DNA from 2 places in the Streptomyces sp. NBC_01116 genome. Region 1 is predicted to be linked to the other one. Evidence: riboswitches for the same ligand, from Rfam matches in the RefSeq annotation. Region 1 holds a riboswitch; the other holds the start of a gene.
What was found. Region 1 has a riboswitch for glycine ahead of gcvT (glycine cleavage system aminomethyltransferase GcvT). Riboswitches for the same ligand answer to the same signal wherever they lie in the genome.
Positions count from the first base shown of each region.

Region 2: it holds a riboswitch for glycine, as region 1 does, so the genes downstream of both, gcvP (aminomethyl-transferring glycine dehydrogenase) here and gcvT (glycine cleavage system aminomethyltransferase GcvT) in region 1, are expected to answer to the same signal.

Region 1 is NZ_CP108644.1:6,134,316-6,145,710, forward strand. It holds gene OG245_RS27120 (AAA family ATPase) at 1-1,097, shown strand, start outside; gene OG245_RS27125 (hypothetical protein) at 1,313-1,531, shown strand; gene OG245_RS27130 (hypothetical protein) at 2,194-2,697, shown strand; gene OG245_RS27135 (M48 family metalloprotease) at 2,684-5,239, shown strand; gene OG245_RS27140 (L-serine ammonia-lyase) at 5,610-6,995, opposite strand; gene glyA (serine hydroxymethyltransferase) at 7,251-8,510, opposite strand; gene gcvH (glycine cleavage system protein GcvH) at 8,530-8,907, opposite strand; gene gcvT (glycine cleavage system aminomethyltransferase GcvT) at 9,065-10,189, opposite strand; glycine riboswitch at 10,364-10,461, opposite strand; gene OG245_RS27160 (AAA family ATPase) at 10,637-11,329, shown strand.
Region 2 is NZ_CP108644.1:1,163,194-1,174,588, reverse strand. It holds gene OG245_RS04955 (DUF881 domain-containing protein) at 1-907, shown strand, start outside; gene OG245_RS04950 (small basic family protein) at 904-1,236, shown strand; gene OG245_RS04945 (DUF881 domain-containing protein) at 1,257-2,066, shown strand; gene OG245_RS04940 (FHA domain-containing protein) at 2,257-3,036, shown strand; gene OG245_RS04935 (MerR family transcriptional regulator) at 3,079-3,822, shown strand; gene OG245_RS04930 (bifunctional nuclease family protein) at 3,876-4,349, shown strand; gene OG245_RS04925 (MerR family transcriptional regulator) at 4,518-5,144, shown strand; gene OG245_RS04920 (DNA polymerase IV) at 5,246-6,706, shown strand; gene OG245_RS04915 (PRC-barrel domain-containing protein) at 6,628-6,999, opposite strand; glycine riboswitch at 7,132-7,229, shown strand; gene gcvP (aminomethyl-transferring glycine dehydrogenase) at 7,423-10,308, shown strand; gene OG245_RS04905 (DUF5999 family protein) at 10,412-10,615, opposite strand; gene OG245_RS04900 (hypothetical protein) at 10,945-11,395, opposite strand, start outside.

The sequences.
Region 1 (11,395 bases):
TCCCGCCCCCCGGCCCCGAAGGCGCCGGGCGCCAGTGGCGGCGCGCGCTCGCCGAAGCGGGCCGGACGGTCGGCCTGCCCGCCGCCCACGCCCGCGCCGACGACGCCCTCATCGAGTCCGCCGCCGCCTACCGGCTCGACTCCGGCCAACTGCGCAGGGCGGCGACCGTCGCGTCGCGGCTGGCCGTCCTCGGGCAGCGGCCGGTGACCCCGGAGGACCTGCGGACGGCGGTCCGCGCCCAGAACGGCGCGGGCCTGGAACGGCTCGCCCGCCGCATCGAGCCCGCGGTCGGCTGGGACGACCTGGTGCTGCCCCCGGCGACCCGCACCCAGCTCGGCGAACTGGCCCTGCGCGCCCGCCACCGCGAGACGGTGCTCGGGCAGTGGCGGATGCGGCCGGGCGGCGGCCGGGGGAGGGGCGTCATCGCCCTGTTCGCCGGGGAGTCCGGCACCGGCAAGACCATGTCCGCCGAGGTGATCGCCGCCGAACTGGGCATGGAGCTCTACGTCGTGGACCTGTCCACGGTGGTGGACAAGTACATCGGGGAGACCGAGAAGAACCTGGAGCGGATCTTCGTCGAGGCGTCCGACGTCAACGGCATCCTCCTGTTCGACGAGGCCGACGCGATCTTCGGCAAGCGGTCCCAGGTCAAGGACGCGCACGACAAGCACGCCAACATGGAGTCGGCCTACCTCCTCCAGCGCATGGAGTCCTTCGACGGCATCGCCGTGCTCACCACCAATCTGCGGGCCAACCTCGACGAGGCGTTCACCCGCCGCCTCGACGTGATCGCCGAGTTCCCGATGCCCGACGCCCGGCAGCGCCTGGCCCTGTGGGACCGCTGTCTGGGCCCGGCGATCCCGCGCGACGCGGCGCTCGACCTGGAGTTCTGCGCGGACCGCTTCGAGCTGGCCGGCGGGTCGATCCGGGCCTGCGCGGTGACCGCCGCCTACCTCGCGGCCGAGTCGGAGGCCCCGCTGACCATGGACCAGCTCGTCACGTCGGTGCTCCAGGAGTACCGCAAGCTCGGACGGCTGGTGCTGGAGAGCGAGTTCGGACCGTGGCTGGCGAAGGAGCGGGCGCGCGGCGGGCGGTAGCGGAGGCCGGGCCGGTTCGCTCGGGGCGGCAGGCGGGCCCGTCCGGTGTGACCTCGACGGCTGACCCCGTCGCGGGCGCTGCGTGGACTTTCGGACAATCCCGGCCGGTCTTCTGCCCTTGCCTGCCGGGGCCGCCCTTCTCTCCTATGCTCTACATGTCTGTAGAGATGGATGGGCGCGCTCCGTGGGGAGCGCGCGACGAGAAGGGGACGAACGTGGCTTCGATCGATCTGGGCAACGTGCTGGACAAGGCGTGGGCGGACAAGAGCGTGCCCGAGGTGCTGGCGGCGCCGGTGTCGGCGCTCAAGGGGGTCTCGGACCGGCAGGGCGCCCTCCTCGAGGAGGCGTTCGGCGTCAAGACCGTGGCCGACCTCGCGGACCTGAAGTACGTCGGCTGGGCGCAGGCCCTGGCGGCACTGGACGCGGCGAAGTAGGGCCCCGGCGGGCGAGCCGGTGCCGCGGACGGACGGGGCCCGCCCGTGGCACCGCGCTCGTACGGGAATCGGAGGCCCAGGGCGACGGGGAGGGGGCCCTGACGCCCGTGCAGCGCCTCCATCGCGACAACGAGGGGGTGCGCGGCCACGACCCCGGTCGCGGTCGTCCGGACCCTCACCGTGGAGCGCGCGGACAGGTGTCCCTCGACCGGGTCGGCGAGGAGCTCGCTCGCTTCGCCCTCGGCACGCGTCCCGCCGCTGCCCTGGTGTCCTGCACCTGAAGTCATGGCGTCGAGTTGCTGTGGTTCCAGGATGTCGCTTTCGGGACGCCCTTCCGTCGAGTTTGTGTTGACCGCTGACGAGCGTGAACAGCTGGTGCGCTGGTCGCGGCAGCCGTAGTCAGCGGCGGCCCCAGAAGTGGATGACGTGTTGATGGGGCAGACCGCAGGTCATTGCGGGTCAACCCTTCCCCTCAGGGGAGTTGCCCCCACGCTTCCCGGTTGAGGGGTCGGGTAGGTCTTGTGATGACGGCTGCGCCAGGACGCGGCCCGCGCTACCCTCGCGATGGGTGTGACGACGGTCACTGGAGCGACGTCGTGGCGTACGGGGACGGGGCAGAGGCGATGAAATCGGTAGCACGAGCCATGCGGGATACGTCCGGCGTGGATGAGTTGGCCCGTGGCGTGGTGCAGCGCATCGCACCACACGAGATTTCTCGATTTCCTTCTGTAGCCAGGACGTTCCACGCGGCCTCAGGGCGTCAAGTGCGCCGGGCGGCGCGGCGGAACGAGCCGCTCGGCATTGGCGCTGATGGTGTGACGACCATGCTGAGCCTGGCGGTGCTGTACATCGTCGCCAAGCTGGCCGACTCCGTGCTCGAAGAGGCTGCCACTTCCTTGGCCGGCCGCATGCGTGCGTGGGCAGGGCGAGTTTTCCGGCGCGGTAGCCCGTCCCTGGAGGGGGAAGCGGAGTGGATGCCGGGACCTGAACAGCTGGCGACCATCCGGGTGGTCGCGGGCAGTGAGGCTCGTAGGCTGGGACTGACGGCCGAACAGGCCGAGTTGGTCGCCGCTGGAATCGTCGCAGAGCTGGCGACACGCACGGCTGCCACCGGTACGAACCCAGCCCGCGCGGCCGACGACGACGGCGGTGATGAGCGCGGCTGACCTTCCTGGCACGTCGCGGAACCGTTTGCCTGCGTCGTTGGTCTCCGGGACGACACTCCGCTTCGTTCTGCTCGCGGCCATCCCCTCGGCGTTCATGATGTCCCTGGCCGACAATGTTGCGGATGTCTTCCAGCCCGTCAGCGACGCCGCCGTGGCGGCGGACGAGAGGTGCCAGACCGAGCAGTACCGCCAGATCGGGAAGGTGAACTGGGCAAACGTCGACCAGCCGACCGCACTACCCGAGTGCGGCAGCCCGCCACACAACTTCGCGGGATGGTCGCTGGTTGCTCTGGTGATGTTCTGGGTGGCGATGGGCCTGGCCGTGTGGTGGCTGCCGGCCTGGCGCATCCGGCGCCGCCGATATGAGGAGATCGGCCGCGTCGTACCGTCGAGAATCGCGTCGGACGGGGCGCTCCCGGGCGGTGGGGACCTGCTGGCGTTACTGGCCCGGCTCCAGCTCGGCACCGACGTCGCGGTCCCCGTGACGTACCTGCTCGACCCGCTTGACCCGCGCTGCTCGGCCCTTGCCTTCGGACGGCCGGGGCGTCGGTTCATTGTGCTCTCCGGCGGCCTGGAGACTCTGTCGCGGGGTGACCCGGTGGCCTTTCGCGTGGTACTGCTGCACGAGCTGGCGCATATTCACAACCGCGACCTCGACAGGGGATTCCTCACCATTGTGATGTGGCGCTTCTTCATGCCGCTGCTGGTGTTCAACATCCTGACGAACCCCCTTCTTGTGCCTGGGTTCCAGGGGGCCACCCCGGACAGTGCTCTCGTCGCCTATGCGTTCGCCGGCTCGGCCTTACAGATCGTCCTCGCCGTGACGGCTCCGCTGCTGCGCAACTCGGTTCTGCGCAGCCGTGAGTTGTTCGCGGACGCACAGGTGTACCGGTGGGGTGTGGACGTGGCGCACACGGACGCGATGCTCGCGACGTACTTCCCGAGCATCCGGAGGCGGTGGCCCGAGGTGCTGCGCGTGCATCCGTCGCCCCAGCGCCGTCGTGCCGTATTGCACGACAGCCGTCTGCTGGGGACTACGAGTGTGTGGGACTGGGGCGCGGTGGGGTTGGGCGCGGTGATCCTCCACTGGAGCGTGCTGGGGTCGTGGCCGGGCGGCTCGCTCATTGTCCAGGGAGTGGGGATCGCGGCAGCTGGGGTCTTCATCACGGTCGCCGTATGGGCGGCGACGTGGCAGGACACTGTACGAGAGGGGGCTCCCCAGTGGCAGGTCCCGGGTCGTCGTGCGGTCGGCGTCGGCCTGGGGCTGGGCCTGGCGGTGGGTAGCAGTCTGTTTCCGACCACCGTCGCCGCGCTTTTCCATGTGGGCGACTCGGTGTGGGGACAGTTCTTTGCGTGGCTTCCCTTGATGCTGCTGTTCGCGTGGGCGGTGCGACGCTGGCTGGGCGCGGTGGTGGCTGCGTGGGCGGACGCGGTGGGCGCGCGGGAGGGGTGGGCGGCGAAGAGGGTGTTGTGGACGGTCCTGGGGGTGGCGTCCGTCCTGGTATCCGTTGGGTTGGCCTATCTCAGCCTGGGGCGCTGGGTTGCGACGTACATGCCGATGCTTGGCGGTGAAGCTGGAGCATTCAGCGGCTTCGCAACCCTTGTCGCACTGCCTGTGCTGTTCGCGTTCTTTCCCGCTCTGGCTCTCCCGATGCTGCTCGCGGGGGCTGTGCTGCCGCTCGCCGGGTCGGGTTCGGCGAGTCTCGGACAGGCTCTCCGCAAGGGACTGTGGTGCGGGCTAGTGGCCGCCGTGCCGGCTGTCTGCCTCACCGTGTACGGCGCCAGGGCGGGCATGGTCATCGCCGTCGTCATGCTGGTGCAGGTCGGCTGCGCGGTAAATGTGGCCCGCACTACGGATCGCCGAGGCCACCCGCTCCCCGTGGCCGCCGCCATAGTCGCGGCCTTCGTCGCCGGTGTCGTAGGCAACCTGAGCTGCCTGGCGGTCGGGGCCCGGTACAGCGTTGCCCTCGGCGTCACCCTCGGCGTCATCGTCGGCAGTGTGTCAGCCGCAGTCGCGCTGGGAATTCGGCGCCGCCGGGCCCAGAGGGCCGGTGCTGGGCGCCCGCGCATACACAAACCGTCGGCGGCCCACGGTCCGAGCCCGAGCCAGGGACCATGGAAGTTGACTTGGGGGCGCCGTAAGGGGCTGTGGTACGGCGTGGGGGCAGCCTTGACAGCTGTACTGCTCGTGCCGTTCGGCTCGTTGCACGTCGTATGGGGTGTCGTCGTGCTGGCACAGGCCGTCTGCGCGACGCGCGTCGCCCTTACCGTGGGCCGGGAGCCGCGTCCCGTGGCAGCGGCTGCTTACGCTGCACTCGCCGCCGGACTCATCGGATATCTGGGCTTCTTTGCGATCTTGGCCGCAGTGACGCTGCCCAGCTTGGCGAGCACGAGGTCGGACTACAGCTGGGGCGCGATTGCTATGGGCCTCACCTTCGTGCTTGGCGTTGCTGTCGGGTTCGGCGTCGCCGCCGGCGGCGTGTCGGCGTCCGTTGCGCTGGGCGTTCATCGCCGCCGAGCTCAGCGATCCAGTGTCCAGTAAATGCTGCGCATCCGGTCGGCAGCGCTGCGGTGACTGGCGGGATCTGGTGGTTCCAGTCCCGGTAGTTCCTGCCGGCCCGTGCGGAAGCAGCCGTCGACGGGCCTGGGAGCCGGTGTTTCGCAATCCATGTCCACCCGCGGTCTCGACCAGTGCCTGGAGCGCGTGCGGCGGTTGCGAGACCCTGACCGCCACGTCAGACGGCGCACGAAGTTGGCATCGCCGCTCCACCAGCGCGAGCAGATGTTCACTGACAGCCGTGCGAAGACGCGCTCCGGTGTACAGACGCCCTTTCCAGGGACTTTCCGCCGCGTAGGCAGGGAAGGCCCTGCCAGCGCTGAAAGAGGCGAACGCGCTGGTCAGGGCCGTCCGCCTAGCACTCGATGATGTTCACCGCGAGCCCGCCGCGCGCCGTCTCCTTGTACTTGACGCTCATGTCGGCCCCGGTCTCCTTCATGGTCTTGATGACCTTGTCGAGGGAGACCTTGTGGCTGCCGTCGCCCCGCAGCGCCATCCGCGCCGCGGTGACCGCCTTCACCGCCGCCATGCCGTTGCGCTCGATGCACGGGATCTGGACGAGCCCGCCGACCGGGTCGCAGGTCAGGCCCAGGTTGTGCTCCATGCCGATCTCGGCGGCGTTCTCCACCTGCTCGGGGGAGCCGCCGAGGACCTCGGCCAGGGCGCCGGCCGCCATCGAGCAGGCGGAGCCGACCTCGCCCTGGCAGCCGACCTCGGCGCCGGAGATCGAGGCGTTCTCCTTGAACAGCATGCCGATCGCACCGGCCGCGAGGAGGAAGCGCACCACACTGTCCTCCTTCTCCGTCTCGGTGCAGCCGCCGGCCGCGAAGTTCATGTAGTAGTGCAGGACGGCGGGGATGATGCCCGCCGCGCCGTTGGTGGGGGCGGTGACCACACGGCCGCCGGCCGCGTTCTCCTCGTTGACCGCCATCGCGTACAGAGTGATCCACTCCATCGCGTGGGCCTGCGGGTCGCCCTCGGCGCGCAGCTGGCGGGCCGAGTTCGCGGCGCGGCGGCGGACCTTGAGGCCGCCGGGGAGGATGCCCTCGCGGGACATGCCGCGCGAGACACAGGCCTGCATGACGCGCCAGATGTCCAGCAGCCCGGAGCGGATCTCCGCCTCGGTGCGCCAGGCCAGTTCGTTCTCCAGCATCATCGAGGAGATCGAGAGACCGGTCTCGCGGGAGAGGCGCAGCAGTTCGTCGCCGGTGCGGAAGGGGTGTTTGAGGACCGTGTCGTCCGGGACGATCGGGTTCTCCCCGGCCACCGCGTCCTCGTCGACGACGAAGCCGCCGCCGACCGAGTAGTACGTCTTCTCCAGGACCGGCGCGCCCTCGGCGTCGTACGCGAGGATCGTCATGCCGTTGGCGTGGTAGGGGAGCGCCTTGCGGCGGTGCAGGACCAGGTCCGCGTCGAAGTCGAACGGGATCTCGTGCATGCCCAGCAGGTTGATCCTGCCGCTGCCGCGGATCTCCTCGACCCGGCCGTCGGCGGACTCCACGTCCACGGTCTGGGGCGACTCGCCCTCCAGGCCGAGCAGGACCGCCTTGGGCGTGCCGTGCCCGTGGCCGGTCGCGCCGAGGGAGCCGTACAGCTCGGCCCGTATCGAGGCGGTGTGCGCGAGCAGGCCCTCGTTCTTGAGGCGGCGCGCGAACATCCGGGCGGCGCGCATCGGGCCCACCGTGTGGGAGCTGGACGGGCCGATGCCGACCGAGAAGAGGTCGAAGACCGAGATGGCCACGGGAGAACTCCTTGAGGTTGGAAGACGCCGTTGTCTGCCTGGGTGGTGCGGGAACGGGCCGGGTGGTGCGGAACGGGCCGGGGTGGGGCCCGCGGGTCAGCAGGTCAAGCGGGTCGAGCAGATGAGACGGGCTGGCGGGTCAAGCGGGTCAAGCAGGGCAAAACGTGGCGCGGGGGACACGGGTCGGGGCACCGCGCTCACTCTCTTCAGTGTGCGCGGTGCCCCGTCCGAACGTGCGGAACCGCAGGCCAGGTGTTACTTCAGGCCGGGGTACAGCGGGAACTTCTCGGCCAGCGCGATCACGCGGGCCTTGAGGTCGTCCGCGTCGTAGGACGGCTTGAGGGCGGCGGCGATGATCTCCGCGACCTCCGTGAAGTCCTCGGCGCCGAAGCCGCGGGTGGCCAGCGCCGGGGTGCCGATCCGCAGGCCCGAGGTGACCATCGGGGGACGCGGGTCGTTCGGGATGGCGTTCCGGTTGACCGTGATGCCCAGCTCGTGGAGCCGGTCCTCGGCCTGCTGGCCGTCCAGCTCCGAGTTGCGCAGGTCGACCAGGACCAGGTGGACGTCGGTGCCGCCGGAGAGGACGGATACGCCCACCTCGGTGACGTCCGGCTGGACCAGGCGCTCGGCCAGGATCCGCGCGCCGTCCAGGGTGCGCTGCTGGCGCTCCTTGAACTCCTCGCCCGCAGCGATCTTGAACGAGACCGCCTTGGCCGCGATCACGTGCTCCAGCGGGCCGCCCTGCTGACCCGGGAAGACCGCGGAGTTGATCTTCTTGGCGAGCTCCTGCGTGGAGAGGATCACGCCGCCGCGCGGACCGCCGAGGGTCTTGTGCGTGGTGGTGGTGACGACATGGGCGTGCGGCACCGGGTTCGGGTGCAGACCGGCCGCGACCAGGCCCGCGAAGTGCGCCATGTCGACCATCAGGTACGCGCCGACCTCGTCCGCGATGCGGCGGAAGGCGGCGAAGTCCAGCTGGCGCGGGTAGGCGGACCAGCCGGCCACGATCAGCTTCGGCTGGGACTCCTTGGCGAGGCGCTCGACCTCCTCCATGTCCACGACGCCGCTCTCGTCGACGTGGTACGGGACCACGTTGTAGAGCTTCCCGGAGAAGTTGATCTTCATGCCGTGGGTCAGGTGACCGCCGTGGGCCAGGTTCAGGCCCATGATCGTGTCGCCCGGCTTCAGCAGCGCGAACATCGCGGCGGCGTTCGCCTGGGCACCGGAGTGCGGCTGCACGTTCGCGGCCTCGGCGCCGAACAGGGCCTTGATCCGGTCGATCGCGATCTGCTCGACGACGTCGACGTGCTCGCAGCCGCCGTAGTAGCGGCGGCCCGGGTAGCCCTCGGCGTACTTGTTGGTGAGGACGGAGCCCTGCGCCTCCATGACGGCGACCGGAGCGAAGTTCTCCGAGGCGATCATTTCGAGGGTGGACTGCTGACGGTGGAGCTCGGCGTCGACAGCGGCGGCGACGTCCGGGTCCAGCTCGTGGAGGGAGGAGTTCAGAAGCGACATCAGGGGGTCCCTTAAGGTCTCAGTTGCCGGAGAACGCGGTGTACTCGTCGGCGGAGAGCAGGTCGGCCGGCTCCTCCGCGACGCGCACCTTGAACAGCCAGCCGCCCTCGAAGGGAGCGGAGTTCACCAGCGAGGGGTCGTCCACGACGTCCTGGTTGGCCGCCGTCACCTCACCGGTCACCGGCGAGTACAGATCGCTGACGGACTTGGTCGACTCCAGCTCGCCGCAGGTCTCGCCCGCGGTCACCGTGTCACCGACCTCCGGGAGCTGGGCGTAGACGACGTCACCGAGCGCGTTGGCCGCGTACTCCGTGATGCCGATGGTGGCCACGCCGTCCTCGAGGGCCGACAGCCACTCGTGCTCCTTGCTGTACCGCAGCTGCTGGGGGTTGCTCATAACCTGAATTCTCCTGTACGCGGGGGAGTGCTGGTGAACGGTGGTCTTACGGTGTGAGACGGGGGAACGTCACTTCCGTGACGTCCGCGCGCGCGTTGCTCCGGTGGCGCCCGCGCGCGGTCGAGAAGGTCCGGTTACCGCCGGTCCTTCCGGAATGTCACTTCTGGCGCTTGTAGAACGGCAGTGCGACGACCTCGTACGGCTCGTGCGTGCCGCGGATGTCCACGCCCACGCCCTCGGTGCCGGGCACGGCGAAGGCCGCGTCCACGTAGGCCATGGCGATCGGCTTGCCCAGCGTCGGGGACGGGGCGCCGGAGGTGACCTCGCCGATCACCTTGCCGTCGGCGACGACGGGGAAACCGGCGCGCGGGACCCGGCGGCCCTCGGCGATCAGGCCCACCAGCTTGCGCGGCGGGGCGGACTCGGCGCGCTCGGCGGCGGCGGTCAGGGCCTCGCGCCCGACGAAGTCGCCCTCCTTCTCGAACTTCACGACCCGGCCCAGGCCCGCGTCGAACGGGGTGAGCGCGGTCGTCAGCTCGTGCCCGTACAGCGGCATGCCCGCCTCCAGGCGCAGCGTGTCCCGGCAGGAGAGCCCGCAGGGGATCAGGCCGTGCGGCGCTCCGGCCTCGGTCAGCGCCCGCCAGAGCTGCTCGGCGTGCTCGGGCGCGACGAAGAGCTCGAAGCCGTCCTCGCCGGTGTAGCCGGTACGGGCGATGAGCGCCGGGACCCCGGCGACCGTGCCCGGCAGGCCCGCGTAGTACTTCAGCCCGTCCAGGTCGGCGTCGGTGACGGCCTTCATGATGGCGGGCGACTCCGGGCCCTGGACCGCGAGCAGCGCGTACGCGTCCCGGTCGTCGCGCACCTCGGCGTCGAAGCCCCCGGCCCGGGCGGTCAGCGCGTCCAGCACGACCTGCGCGTTGCCCGCGTTGGCGACGACCATGTACTCGTTGGCCCCGCTCTCGCCGAGCCGGTAGACGATCAGGTCGTCCACGATCCCGCCGTCCTCCTGGACGATCATCGTGTAGCGGGCCCGGCCGCTGCCGACGGTGGCGATGTTGCCCACCAGCGCGTAGCTCAGGAAGGCGGCGGCCTCGGGCCCGGTGACGGTGATCTCGCCCATGTGCGACAGGTCGAAGAGACCGGCCCGGGTGCGTACGGCGTTGTGCTCGTCGCGCTCACTGGCGTACCGCAGGGGCATGTCCCAGCCCGCGAAGTCGGTCATGGTGGCGCCGAGCGAGCGGTGCAGGGCGTCGAGGGCGGTGAGACGGGGGGCAGTGCTCATGGATACGGCTCCAGGGCATGACGACGTCAGGACGAATCCTCCCCATCTGTCATCGGAACCTGAGAGGTTCGCCGATAGCCCCTGACGGGGTATGCCCCTGGAGGGCGCCCCGGATCAGGGGGCTCGGCTTGCACCTTGGGTGGAGCCGCGGAACGGCTCGCTTTTCAGATCTGCCTCATCCACGCGGTACGGGGCCTGAGAGATTCAAGGGAGGATCTTGCTCCTTCGGCGCCCGGCTCACACTGTGGCCGGAACTCTCCCGCGCGGATTCGAACGGCCGGTATGCAGTTGGCGGGGTCATCATCGCATGCATTGGGGGAGAGTGGGGGGTCCGCTCCCCACGCAGGTGAATACGGCTACAACAGGCCCTGTGACGGTTGTGCCTCATTGCCTTTTCTTTACACTTCAGAGGCAGGCGTGGGGGACACGACGGCAGGGGGATGGGCGATGACGTTGCAGCGGTCGGCACCGACCGCGGGGGTCGCCAACGGCGCGATGCCCGCACAGCCCGGCGCTCCCGTGCGGGAGCTGCTGACGGAGGGCGCGCCGGTGGTACGCGACCTGCGCGGGCGCACCAGCCATGCCCCGTACGGCCTCGACCTCACCGCAGGTGACGTCGTCGTGGTCTCCGGACTCCCCGGCAGCGGGAAGTCGACCCTCATCCGCCGGGCGGTGCAGGGCCGCGCCATCGACTCCCAGAACACCCGGGACGGCTGGGCCGCCGCCCTGCCCGGTTTACTGCCCTACGCCCTCTACCGCCCCCTGGTCCGCGCCGCGCACTACCTCGGCCTCTGGAACGCCCTGCGCTCCGGTGAGTCCGTCGTCGTGCACGACTGCGGCACCCAGACGTGGGTACGCCGCTGGCTGGCCCGGCACGCCGTGAGCCGGGGCCGCACCCTCCACCTGATCCTGCTCGACGTGACGCCCGAGGTGGCGCGGCAGGGGCAGCGCGAGCGTGGGCGCGGGGTCTCCGGCTACGCCTTCGCCCGCCACCGGCACGCGGTCGCCCGGCTGCTCCGCGACACCGAGCAGGGGCTGCTGCCCGCCGGCTGCACCTCCGCGGTGCTGCTTGACCGCGAGGCCGCGGGAGCGCTCGACCGGATCTCCTTCACGGCCGCCGGGACCTCCGCCGCCCGCTGACGGTTAAGGTGCTGGCCTGAGCAGAGGGCCGCCACGGCGCGGCCGAAGCGGTGGAGAGAGGGCCCA
Region 2 (11,395 bases), 5.0 Mb from region 1:
GCAGTCCCCCGATCGGAGCACCGCCTCGCCGCCCGCACGCCCCGACGCCTCCATGTCGCTGCTGAACAACGTGATGGACCACAGCCTCGACGACGGGTACGCGGAGGCGTCCGCGCGGCGCAGGGCCGACGGGAGCGCCGGGCTGCCCCGTACGCTCAAGTCGAAGCTCGGCCTGGCCGCCGGACTGGTGGTGGCCGCCCTCGTGGTCACCCTCGGTGCCGCGGAGGCGCGGATCTCCGCGCCGGTCGTCGCCAAGGAGCGCGAGGAGCTGATCGACCGCATCGACGCGGAGACGGAGGCCGCGGACACGCTGGAGTCCGAGGTCGACGAGCTCCGCACCGATGTGAGCGAACGTCAGCGCAAGGCACTTGAGCAGCACGGCGGGGACCAGGGGCAGCTGGTGGCGCTGCTGGCCGGAGCGACGCCGGTCGAGGGCCCGGGCGTGCAGTTGGTCGTCGACGACGCGAAGGACACCGACCAGGGTGGCGGAGGGCCCCGTGAGTCGACGGGCTTCGCCGACACCGGGCGGGTGCGCGACCGGGACATGCAGCGTGTCGTCAACGGCCTGTGGGAATCCGGGGCCGAGGCCATCGCCATCAATGGGCAGAGGCTGACGGCGCTGTCGGCCATCCGGGCCGCCGGCGACGCCATACTGGTCGACAACAGACCGCTCGTGCCGCCGTACACGGTGCTCGCGGTGGGCGACGGCAAGAAGCTCGCGACCGCCTTCCAGGACAGCGCCGACGGCCAGTACCTCCAGGCGCTCAAGGAGAGCTTCGACATCCGCACCAGCATCTCCGATCAGGCGAAGGTGCGGCTTCCGGCCGCGCCGAGCCTCATCGTCCGTACAGCAGAGCCGAAGGCCGCCGGCAGTGGTGCGGCAGACACAGGGAAGGGCACATCGTGATCGCCGTACTGGGCCTCGTCGTGGGAGTCGTGGTCGGACTGTTGGTCCGGCCCGAGGTACCGGCGGTGGTCGAGCCCTACCTGCCGATCGCGGTGGTCGCCGCGCTCGACGCCGTGTTCGGAGGTCTGCGGGCCATGCTCGACGGCATCTTCGTCGACAAGGTCTTCGTGGTCTCGTTCCTCTCCAACGTCGTGGTGGCCGCGCTGATCGTCTTCCTCGGCGACAAACTGGGTGTCGGCGCCCAGCTCTCCACCGGTGTGGTGGTCGTGCTGGGCATCCGGATCTTCTCCAACGCCGCCGCGATCCGCCGGCACGTCTTCCGGGCGTGAGGCCGATGAACAACGAGCCGATGAACAACGACGAGAATCCCCGCAGCGAACAGCCCGAGGGTGGCGCGTCCGTCGCCCCCGAGACTCCCGCGCCGCCGCCCGCCCCGGAGGTGACCGGTCGGCAGAGGCTCAAGGCCGGCCTGTGGCCGCCGCGGCTGAGCCGGGCCCAACTGATCGTCGCCGTGCTGCTGTTCGGGCTCGGCCTGGGGCTCGCCATCCAGGTGCGGTCCACCAGCGACGACAGCGCACTGCGTGGCGCCCGGCAGGAGGACCTGGTCCGTATCCTCGACGAGGTCGACGACCGGACCCAGCGTCTGGAGGACGAGAAGCAGCGGCTGGACGATCAGCGCACCGAGCTGGAGAACAGCTCCGACCAGGCCGAGGAGGCCCGGAAGCAGACGCTGGAGAAGGAACGCCAGCTCGGCATCCTCGCGGGCACCGTGGCGGCGCAGGGCCCCGGCATCACGCTGACGATCACCGACCCGTCGAGGGCGGTCGCGCCCGACATGCTGCTCGACGCCATCCAGGAACTGCGGGCGGCGGGTGCCGAGGCCATCCAGGTCAACGGGGTGCGGGTGGTGGCCAACACCTACTTCTCCGGGGACGCCGGGGACGTCCAGGTGGACGGGAAGAAGATCGAGGCACCGTACGAGTTCACGGTGATCGGCAAACCGCAGGATCTGGAGCCCGCCCTCAACATTCCCGGCGGTGTGATCCAGACGCTGGAGAAGGAGCAGGCCACGGTGCTCGTGGAGCGGTCCGACGACATCGTCGTCGACGCCTTGCGACCGGCGCAGCGGCCTGACTACGCTCGGTCGTCATCCCCGTGAGCCGGGGATGTGTGAGGGCCGCTGGAGCGGGTCGGACGGTTGCGGGGGGTCGGCGCACCGGATTGGTGGTGCGTGGTGGAAACTGTCGGGTGGATACGGACGTTGTGAAGATGTCCGGGTCGGCAGGTGTGTTCAATCAGGGTTCGTCCTGCCCCACGGGCGGGTCTATGTCGGTCAAGGGGAATCGCCCGTGAAGTTGTTTGCGAAGTTGTTCGGGAAGAGTGCACGCGAGGACAGCAACAGTGCTGCCCGCCACCGCGCGCCGCGCCACGGTCAGGGCGAGGAGCAGGAGGCGGAGCGTCCGCTCTTCCGTGACGAGGTGTCCGGCGCCCCGGGTGGTGACGGCGTGTCGTCTGTTGACCCTGCCGGTGCCGGACGCATAGGTTTCGGCGCACCATCAGCCTCGGGTGCGGGTGGAGGGTTCACCCCGGAGGGCTCGTCGATGCCGGTCTGTACGAGGTGCGGTCACCGCAACGCGGAGGCCAGCAGGTTCTGTTCCAACTGCGGCGCGCCGCTGCGGGGCGGTGTTCCCGAGCGTCCCTCGGAGACGACGTCCACCATCTCCATCTCCGGCCTCGAGGCGTACGAGGCGGAGGCGACGGGCCAGACGGCTCTGCCCTCGCTCTCCCCGGAGGCCCAGGCGGCGGTCGACGCGCTGCCCGGCGGATCGGCGCTGCTGGTCGTGCGGAGGGGCCCGAACTCCGGGAGCCGCTTCCTGCTCGACAGCGACCTGACCACGGCCGGCCGTCACCCGCAGAGCGACATCTTTCTCGATGACGTGACCGTGTCGCGGCGTCATGTGGAGTTCCGCAGGAGCCCGGACGGTAGCTTCACCGTGGGTGATGTCGGCAGCCTCAACGGCACCTACGTCAACCGTGAGCGCATCGATTCGGTCCAGCTGTCCAACGGCGACGAAGTCCAGATCGGAAAGTACCGCCTGGTCTTCTATGCGAGCCCGCGGGGCGTGTGACCAGCCCCCGGACTCCGTCCGGGGGGACCCCGAGGAAGGCCCATGCTGCGAACACCGACAGGCGGTGCCGGACACGGCACCGCCACCGCGGAAGCGCGCCCGATGAGCATCGGTACGGTGCTCATCCAGCTGCGCGACGAGTTTCCCGAAGTCACCATCTCCAAGATCCGGTTCCTGGAGGCCGAGGGGCTCATCGAGCCGCAGCGCACTCCTTCCGGATACCGGAAGTTCGCCCCGCGTGATGTGGAGCGCCTGGCCCAGGTGCTCCGCATGCAGCGGGACCACTACCTGCCGCTGAAGGTCATCCGGGAGCACCTGGACGCCCTGGCCCGGGGCGAGCAGCCCACTCTGCCCTCGCCCGGCGAGCGGCGGGACCTCGCCGACGGGGTGTGGGAGACCGGCCCCGGGACCGCGACCGCCGCCAGGATCGGGCGGGCCGAGCTGCTCGCGGCCGCCGAGGTCGACGAGGACCGGCTGGCCGAGTGGGAGTCCTACGGGCTCATCGTCCCCGTACCCGAGGGCGGCTACGACGCCGAGATGGTGACGGTCGCCAAGCTGGTGGCGGACCTGGGGCGTTTCGGTCTGGAACCGCGTCATCTTCGGGCCATGCGGGCCTCCGCGGACCGCGAGGCGGGGCTGGTGGAGCAGCTGGTCGCGCCCTTGCGCCGGCACCGTAATCCGCAGACCAGAGCCCATGCGGAGGCCACCGCGAACGAGCTCGCCGAGCTGTCCGTACGGCTGCACGCCGCACTCGTGCAGAGCGCTCTGCGCAGCCGTCTGCACTGACCTCGGCCGAGCCCGACTACCCAAACATGGCGAGCACGTCCTAGGGTTGCTGTGTGAACGAGCTCGACGTTGTCGGTGTCCGGGTGGAAATGCCCTCCAACCAACCGATCGTTCTCCTGCGTGAAGTGGGAGGCGACCGGTACCTCCCCATTTGGATCGGTCCGGGGGAGGCGACCGCGATTGCCTTCGCCCAGCAGGGCATGGCTCCCGCCAGGCCGCTGACCCATGACCTGTTCAAGGATGTGCTCGAGGCCGTGGGCCAGGAGCTCACCGAGGTCCGCATCACGGACCTCCGCGAAGGGGTCTTCTACGCGGAGCTCGTCTTCGCCAGCGGAGTGGAGGTGAGCGCCCGGCCCTCCGACGCCATAGCGCTCGCCCTGCGGACCGGCACGCCGATCTACGGCAGTGACGGCGTGCTGGACGACGCGGGCATCGCGATCCCCGACGAGCAGGAGGACGAGGTGGAGAAGTTCCGCGAATTCCTCGACCAGATCTCTCCGGAGGACTTCGGTACGAACAGTCAGTGACCGTCCCGCAGGGGTGCTGTCAGCGCATCCGACAAGCCTTTCCCGGAAACGAGACACGGGAAACCACCCTCAGGGTGATTATCACTCGGCGTGCCGAGTGTGGCGATCGTTGACGCACCCCGAGTGACTGCCTACCTTCGAGTGGGCAGGTCAAGGACGGAGGTCGGCGTGAGAAGCAGCGGCGACGGTACGGCGGCGGGTGGGCCGTATCCGCAGCACGGCAGTGGAGCCGACCACGCCATCAGGCAGCCGGTTCCACCGGCAGCGGTGGCAGCGGGCGGCGTGGCAGCGGCGAGCGGTGCCGACGACATCGGCTATCGCGGACCGACGGCGTGCGCGGCGGCGGGGATCACCTACCGCCAGTTGGACTACTGGGCCCGTACGGGACTGGTCGAGCCCAGTGTGCGGCCGGCCTACGGGTCGGGGACCCAGCGTCTCTACAGTTTCCGGGACGTGGTTCTGCTCAAGATCGTCAAGCGTTTCCTGGATACCGGGGTCGCCCTGCAGAACATCCGCACCACGGTCCAGCATCTGCGGGCCCGCGGTTTCCAGGATCTTGAGCGCATGACGCTGATGAGCGACGGGGCCACGGTCTACGAGTGCTCCTCGCCCGACGAGGTCGTCAGCCTGCTCCAGGGCGGGCAGGGAATCTTCGGGATCGCCGTCGGCGTCGTCTGGCGGGACGTGGAGGCGGCGCTCTCGCAGCTGCACGGCGAGCGGGTCGACACCGGCGAGACGCTCGTCGGCCACAACCCCGCCGACGAGCTCGCACGGCGCCGGAACCGCGCCGTCTGACCGCCCCGGACGGACGGCACGAACACGACGACGGGACGGTCCGGCACCCCACGGGGCGCCGGACCGTCCCGTTGTCAGTGCCGTAGGGCAGCATCGACGGTGTGAGACCCGCGCCCACCATCCTTCACCTGGACATGGACGCCTTCTACGCGTCGGCGGAGCAGGCGGCCAAGCCGAGCCTGCGCGGCAAGGCGGTCGTGGTGGGCGGCCTCGGACCTCGCGGAGTGGTCGCCACCGCCTCGTACGAGGCCCGGCGCCTGGGCGTGCACTCGGCGATGCCCACCGCCCAGGCCCGGCGGCTCGCACCGAACGCCGCCTACCTGGTGCCGCGCTTCTCGCTGTACCGGGCGGTGAGCGACCAGGTGATGGAGCTCCTGGGGCGGCTGTCGCCCCTGGTGGAGCCGCTCAGCCTGGACGAGGCCTTCGTGGACCTGGAGGCCGGCGGGACGGCCGACGACGCGGCGTCGGCCCGTGCGACGGGTGAGGGGCTGCGGGTGGCGATCCGCGCGGTGACCGGCCTCAGCGGATCCGTCGGACTGGCCGGTTCCAAGATGCTCGCCAAGATCGCCTCCGAGGAGGCCAAGCCGGACGGGCTGCTGCTCATCGAGCCGGGCACCGAGCGCGAGCTGCTCGCTCCCATGTCGGTGCGCACCCTGCCGGGGGTCGGACCGGCCACCGGCGACCATCTCAGACGCGCCGGGATGACCACGGTCCACGACCTGGCCGAGGCGGGCGAGGCGGAGCTGGTACGGCTGGTCGGCAAGGCCCACGGCCACGGGCTCTACCGGATGGCGCTGGGGCTCGACGACCGGCCGGTGGTCGCCGAGCGGGACGCCAAGTCCGTATCGGTGGAGGACACCTTCGACGTGGACCTGCACGACCGGGTGCGGGTGCGGGCCGAGGTGGAGCGGCTGGCGGTCCGGTGTGTGGAGCGGCTGCGCGCCGCCGACCGTTCGGGGCGCACGGTGGTCCTGAAGGTGCGCCGCTACGACTTCTCCACGCTGACCCGCTCCGAGACGCTCAGAGGCCCCACGGACGACCCCACGGTGGTCCGTGAGGCGGCGGGGCGGCTGCTGGAGTCCGTCGACACCACGGGCGGCGTACGGCTGCTGGGCGTCGGCGTGACGGGGCTGGCCGACTACACCCAGGAGGACCTGTTCGCCCAGGCCGCCGACGCCCGGGAGCTCGCCCGGCGGGTCGAGGCGGAGGACCGGGCGGCACCTGTGGAGGGCGGCGGGGGGAACGCGCCGGCGGAGCCCGAGCCGGAGGGCGCGGAGCTGCTCGCCGCGCGGCTCTGGCCCGCCGGGCACGACGTGCGCCACGAGGAGCACGGGCACGGTTGGGTGCAGGGGAGCGGCGTGGGCCGGGTCACCGTCCGGTTCGAGGAGCCGTGGAGCGCACCCGGCCGGGTGCTGACGTTCCGCGTCGACGATCCGCTGCTGCGGCCCGCCGACCCGCTGCCGCTCGTCCGTGACGCGGCCGACTACTCCTCCTGGCCCGCCAGCCTGCCGAAGTCCCGGTCGCGCGCCGGCTCTCCGGGCGACGAGGAGTCCAGCCCGTAATGGCGGTAGAGCTGCAGTTCCTGCTCGGGCGAGAGATGCCGGCCGACGCCGAAGTCCGGCGCGCCCTTGATCAACGCGCGGTCGAAGGGGACGCGCAGCGCGTCCTCGACGAATTCGCTGGGCTCCAGGGGGACGAAGGCGTCCCTGCTGAACAGGCCGGTGCGGACGGCCGCCCACTCGGGCACACCCGTCGCGTCGTCGAGATAGACCTCATCCACCGTTCCGATCTTGGCGCCCTTGCGATCGAATGCCTTGCGGCCGATCAGGCGGCGCGGATCGATATCGGTCTGCACGGTGCCTCCCACTGGTCGCAGCTGCTCAGGGTGGACGCTGCCGCTCCACCAGCACCACACAAGTGCAGATCCGTGGCGTCGGCCACTCGAGGATTGCCGCACGGTGGCCGCTGGTAGGCTGACAGTGGCTGCTGACCCCGTGCGGGAGAGTCCTCCGGTGCAGAATCCGGAGGCGCCGAAGGAGCAACTCCTCCCCGGAATCTCTCAGGCCCCCGTACCGCACGGACGAGGTCACTCTGGAAAGCAGGGCGATTCCGTGCGGGCGCAGGCCCAGGCGGACTCGACCCTCACCGACGGTGAAAGTCGGCACGCCCCCGGGCGGGCCGGTGAAGCTCTCAGGTTGAGATGACAGAGGGGGAGGCCGTTCGGGCACCCGCGCCGTGGTGCCCCTCGCAGGTCGTGACAGACCAGGAGGCCTCCACCATGACCCCCCGTCGCACTCCGCTCTCCCAGCTGGAGCAGGGCATTCCGTTCGAGCAGCGCCACATAGGGCCCGACGCCGGAGCCCAGGCGAAGATGCTCGCCCAGGTCGGCTACGGCTCCCTCGACGAGCTCACCGCCGCCGCGGTGCCCGACGTGATCAAGAGCGCGGAGGCCCTGAACCTTCCGTCGGCGCGCACCGAGGCGGAGGTCCTGGCCGAGCTGCGGTCGCTGGCCGACCGCAACGAGGTGCTGGCCCCGATGATCGGCCTCGGCTACTACGGCACCTTCACGCCGCCCGTCATCCTGCGCAACGTCATGGAGAACCCCGCCTGGTACACGGCCTACACCCCGTACCAGCCGGAGATCTCCCAGGGCCGCCTGGAGGCCCTCCTCAACTTCCAGACGATGGTCGCCGAGCTGACCGGGCTGCCCACCTCCGGCGCCTCGCTGCTCGACGAGGGCACCGCGGCCGCCGAGGCGATGGCCCTCGCCCGGCGCGTCGGCAAGGTCAAGAAGGGCGTCTTCCTGGTCGACGCCGACACCCTGCCGCAGACCGTCGCGGTGATCGAGACCCGCGCCGAGCCCACCGGCGTCGAGGTCGTCGTCGCCGACCTGAGCGACGGCATCCCCGCCGAGATCGCCGAGCGCGGCGTCTTCGGCGTGCTGCTCCAGTACCCGGGCGCCTCCGGCGCCGTGCGTGCCATCGAGCCCGTGATCGAGCAGGCCCACGGGCTCGGCGCGATCGTCACCGTCGCCGCCGACCTGCTGGCCCTCACGCTCCTCACCTCGCCCGGCGCGCTCGGCGCGGACATCGCGGTCGGCACCACCCAGCGCTTCGGCGTCCCGATGGGCTTCGGTGGTCCGCACGCGGGCTTCATGGCGGTCCGCGAGAAGTTCGCCCGCTCCCTGCCCGGCCGCCTCGTCGGCGTCTCCGTCGACGCCGACGGCAACAAGGCCTACCGCCTGGCCCTCCAGACCCGCGAGCAGCACATCCGTCGCGAGAAGGCCACCAGCAACATCTGTACCGCGCAGGTCCTGCTCGCCGTGATGGCCGGGATGTACGCGGTCTACCACGGCCCCGACGGGCTGCGGACGATCGCCCGGCGCACCCACCGCTTCGCCGCGATCCTGGCCGACGGCCTCCGGAGCGCCGGCGCCGACGTCGTGCACGGCGCGTTCTTCGACACCCTGACCGTGCGGGTGCCCGGCAAGGCCGCCGGCATCGTCGCGGACGCCCGGCAGCGCGGGGTCAACCTCCGCCTCGTCGACGCCGACCAGGTCTCCATCGCCTGCGACGAGACCACCACCCGTGCGCAGGTCTCCGCCGTCTGGGCGGCCTTCGGCGCCGAGGGCGACATCGAGGCGCTGGACGCGACGGTCGCCGACACGCTGCCCGAGGGCCTGCTGCGCTCCGACGACATCCTGACCCACCCGGTCTTCCACCAGCACCGCTCCGAGACCGCGATGCTGCGCTACCTGCGCAGGCTCGCCGACCGTGACTACGCGCTGGACCGCGGCATGATCCCGCTCGGCTCCTGCACCATGAAGCTGAACGCGACCGCCGAGATGGAGTCGATCACCTGGCCCGAGTTCGGCGCGCTGCACCCCTTCGCCCCGGCCGAGCAGGCGCAGGGCTTCCTCACCCTCATCCGTGAGCTGGAGGAGCGCCTCGCCGAGGTCACCGGCTACGACGCGGTGTCCCTCCAGCCCAACGCCGGTTCCCAGGGCGAGTTCGCGGGTCTGCTGGCGGTCCGCGCCTACCACCGCGCCAACGGCGACGACCAGCGGACCGTCTGCCTCATCCCGTCCTCCGCGCACGGCACCAACGCCGCCAGCGCCGTCATGGCGGGCATGAAGGTCGTCGTGGTGAAGACCGCCGACGACGGCGAGGTCGACATCGCGGACCTGCGGGCCAAGATCGAGCTGCACCGCGACGAGCTGGCCGTGCTCATGATCACCTACCCGTCCACGCACGGGGTGTTCGAGGAGCACGTCGCCGACATCTGCGGCGAGGTGCACGACGCGGGCGGCCAGGTCTACGTCGACGGGGCCAACCTCAACGCGCTGGTCGGGCTGGCCAAGCCCGGCAAGTTCGGCGGCGACGTCTCGCACCTGAACCTGCACAAGACCTTCTGCATCCCGCACGGCGGCGGCGGCCCCGGCGTCGGCCCGGTCGGCGTCCGCGCTCACCTCGCCCCGTACCTGCCCAACCACCCCCTCCAGCCCGCCGCGGGCCCGGAGACCGGTGTGGGCCCGATCTCGGCCGCCCCGTGGGGCTCGGCGGGCATTCTGCCGATCTCGTGGGCGTACGTCCGCCTGATGGGCGGCGAGGGCCTCAAGCGGGCCACTCAGGTCGCCGTGCTGGCCGCGAACTACATCGCCAAGCGCCTGGAACCGCACTTCCCGATCCTGTACAACGGCCCGGCCGGTCTGGTCGCGCACGAGTGCATCGTGGACCTGCGCCCGATCTCCAAGGCGACCGGCGTCTCCATCGACGACGTGGCCAAGCGCCTGATCGACTACGGTTTCCACTCGCCGACCATGTCGTTCCCGGTGGCCGGCACGCTGATGATCGAGCCGACGGAGAGCGAGAACCTCGCGGAGCTCGACCGGTTCTGCGACACCATGATCGCGATCCGTACCGAGATCGAGAAGGTCGCCTCGGGGGAGTGGAGCGAGGACGACAACCCGCTGCGCAACGCCCCGCACACCGCGGCCGCGCTCGGCGGCGACTGGGACCACGGCTACAGCCGCGAGGAGGCCGTCTTCCCGGCCGGAGTGTCCGCCGCGGACAAGTACTGGCCGCCGGTGCGCCGCATCGACGGGGCCTTCGGCGACCGGAACCTGGTCTGCTCCTGCCCCCCGCTGGACGCGTACGACGACTGAGACGGACCGCGGGTGGGCGTGCGCCGTGAGCGGTGCACGCCGGACATGCGTCGGGGCCGGTGCGGAGATCTCTCCGGGCCGGCCCCTGTTCGTTCGCCCGTCCTCAGGCGGCCTTCACCACGCCGGCCGCCAGTGGCCGGTGCGGGGCGATGATCTGCCCGTCGGGCAGCAGTTCGCCGGTGTCCTCGAAGAGCAGGACGCCGTTGCACAAGAGGCTCCAACCCTGCTCGGGATGGTGGGCCGTCAGGCGGGCGGCCTCCCGGTCGGGTGAATCGGCGGTGGGGCAGGGTGGCTGGTGCTGGCACATGGATGGGTTCTTTCGCTGCGTCGAGTCGAGTGTCCTGCGGCTGGATGAGGTGTTCATGGCCGCCCCCCGTATCAGTCGGTCCGGTCCCAGTGTTGCCCTACGGGGAAGATTCCGCAGGGATTTCGCTGCAGCACCCGTACTCCTCCCATGACGCATCACCCGCGCGGACGGTTCACCGCAATTGCACTGTCCCTTTGGGTGGTTCGGGGTGGCCGGATGGAGCTAGTCCGAGTGGGCAGCAGAGCGCCCCCGCAGTGACCCCTTCCCCGCCCGGAGTTCGGGCGGGGTCAGGATCGCCGCGGGGGCGCTCTGCCGGGGCGGCGCTCCGGTCAGGCGGAGCTGAGGAGCGGGCCGGGGGTCACGCGCAGCGAGATGACGGGCAGCAGGTCGGCGACCCGGTGCGGGCGGTGGGCGGCGATGCCCGGCGGGGCCGGCGCCAGCGGCACCAGGACGTCCGTCGGCAGGAGCACCCCGCCGGCGGGATCGGCCTCGGTGTCGCCGTGCAGCCAGAGGGTGAGCATGTACAGCTCCGGGATGGACAGCAGCCGGGCCTGGCAGGCGGTGGCCGACGCCTCCGCCTGCCGGACCGCCAGCTCGGTCGAGGCGAGGTAGGGCCCCTCGAAGAAGTGCGAGAAGGTCCAGCCGTCGGGGGTGAGCACGGTGTCCGCCGCGGCGACCGCGCGGCCCTCGCTACGGATCAGGAAACGCCAGGCCGCCAGGCGTGTCAGCGGTGCGGTCCCGGTGGGCGCGATCCGGTCCAGCACATGTACGGGAAGCGGT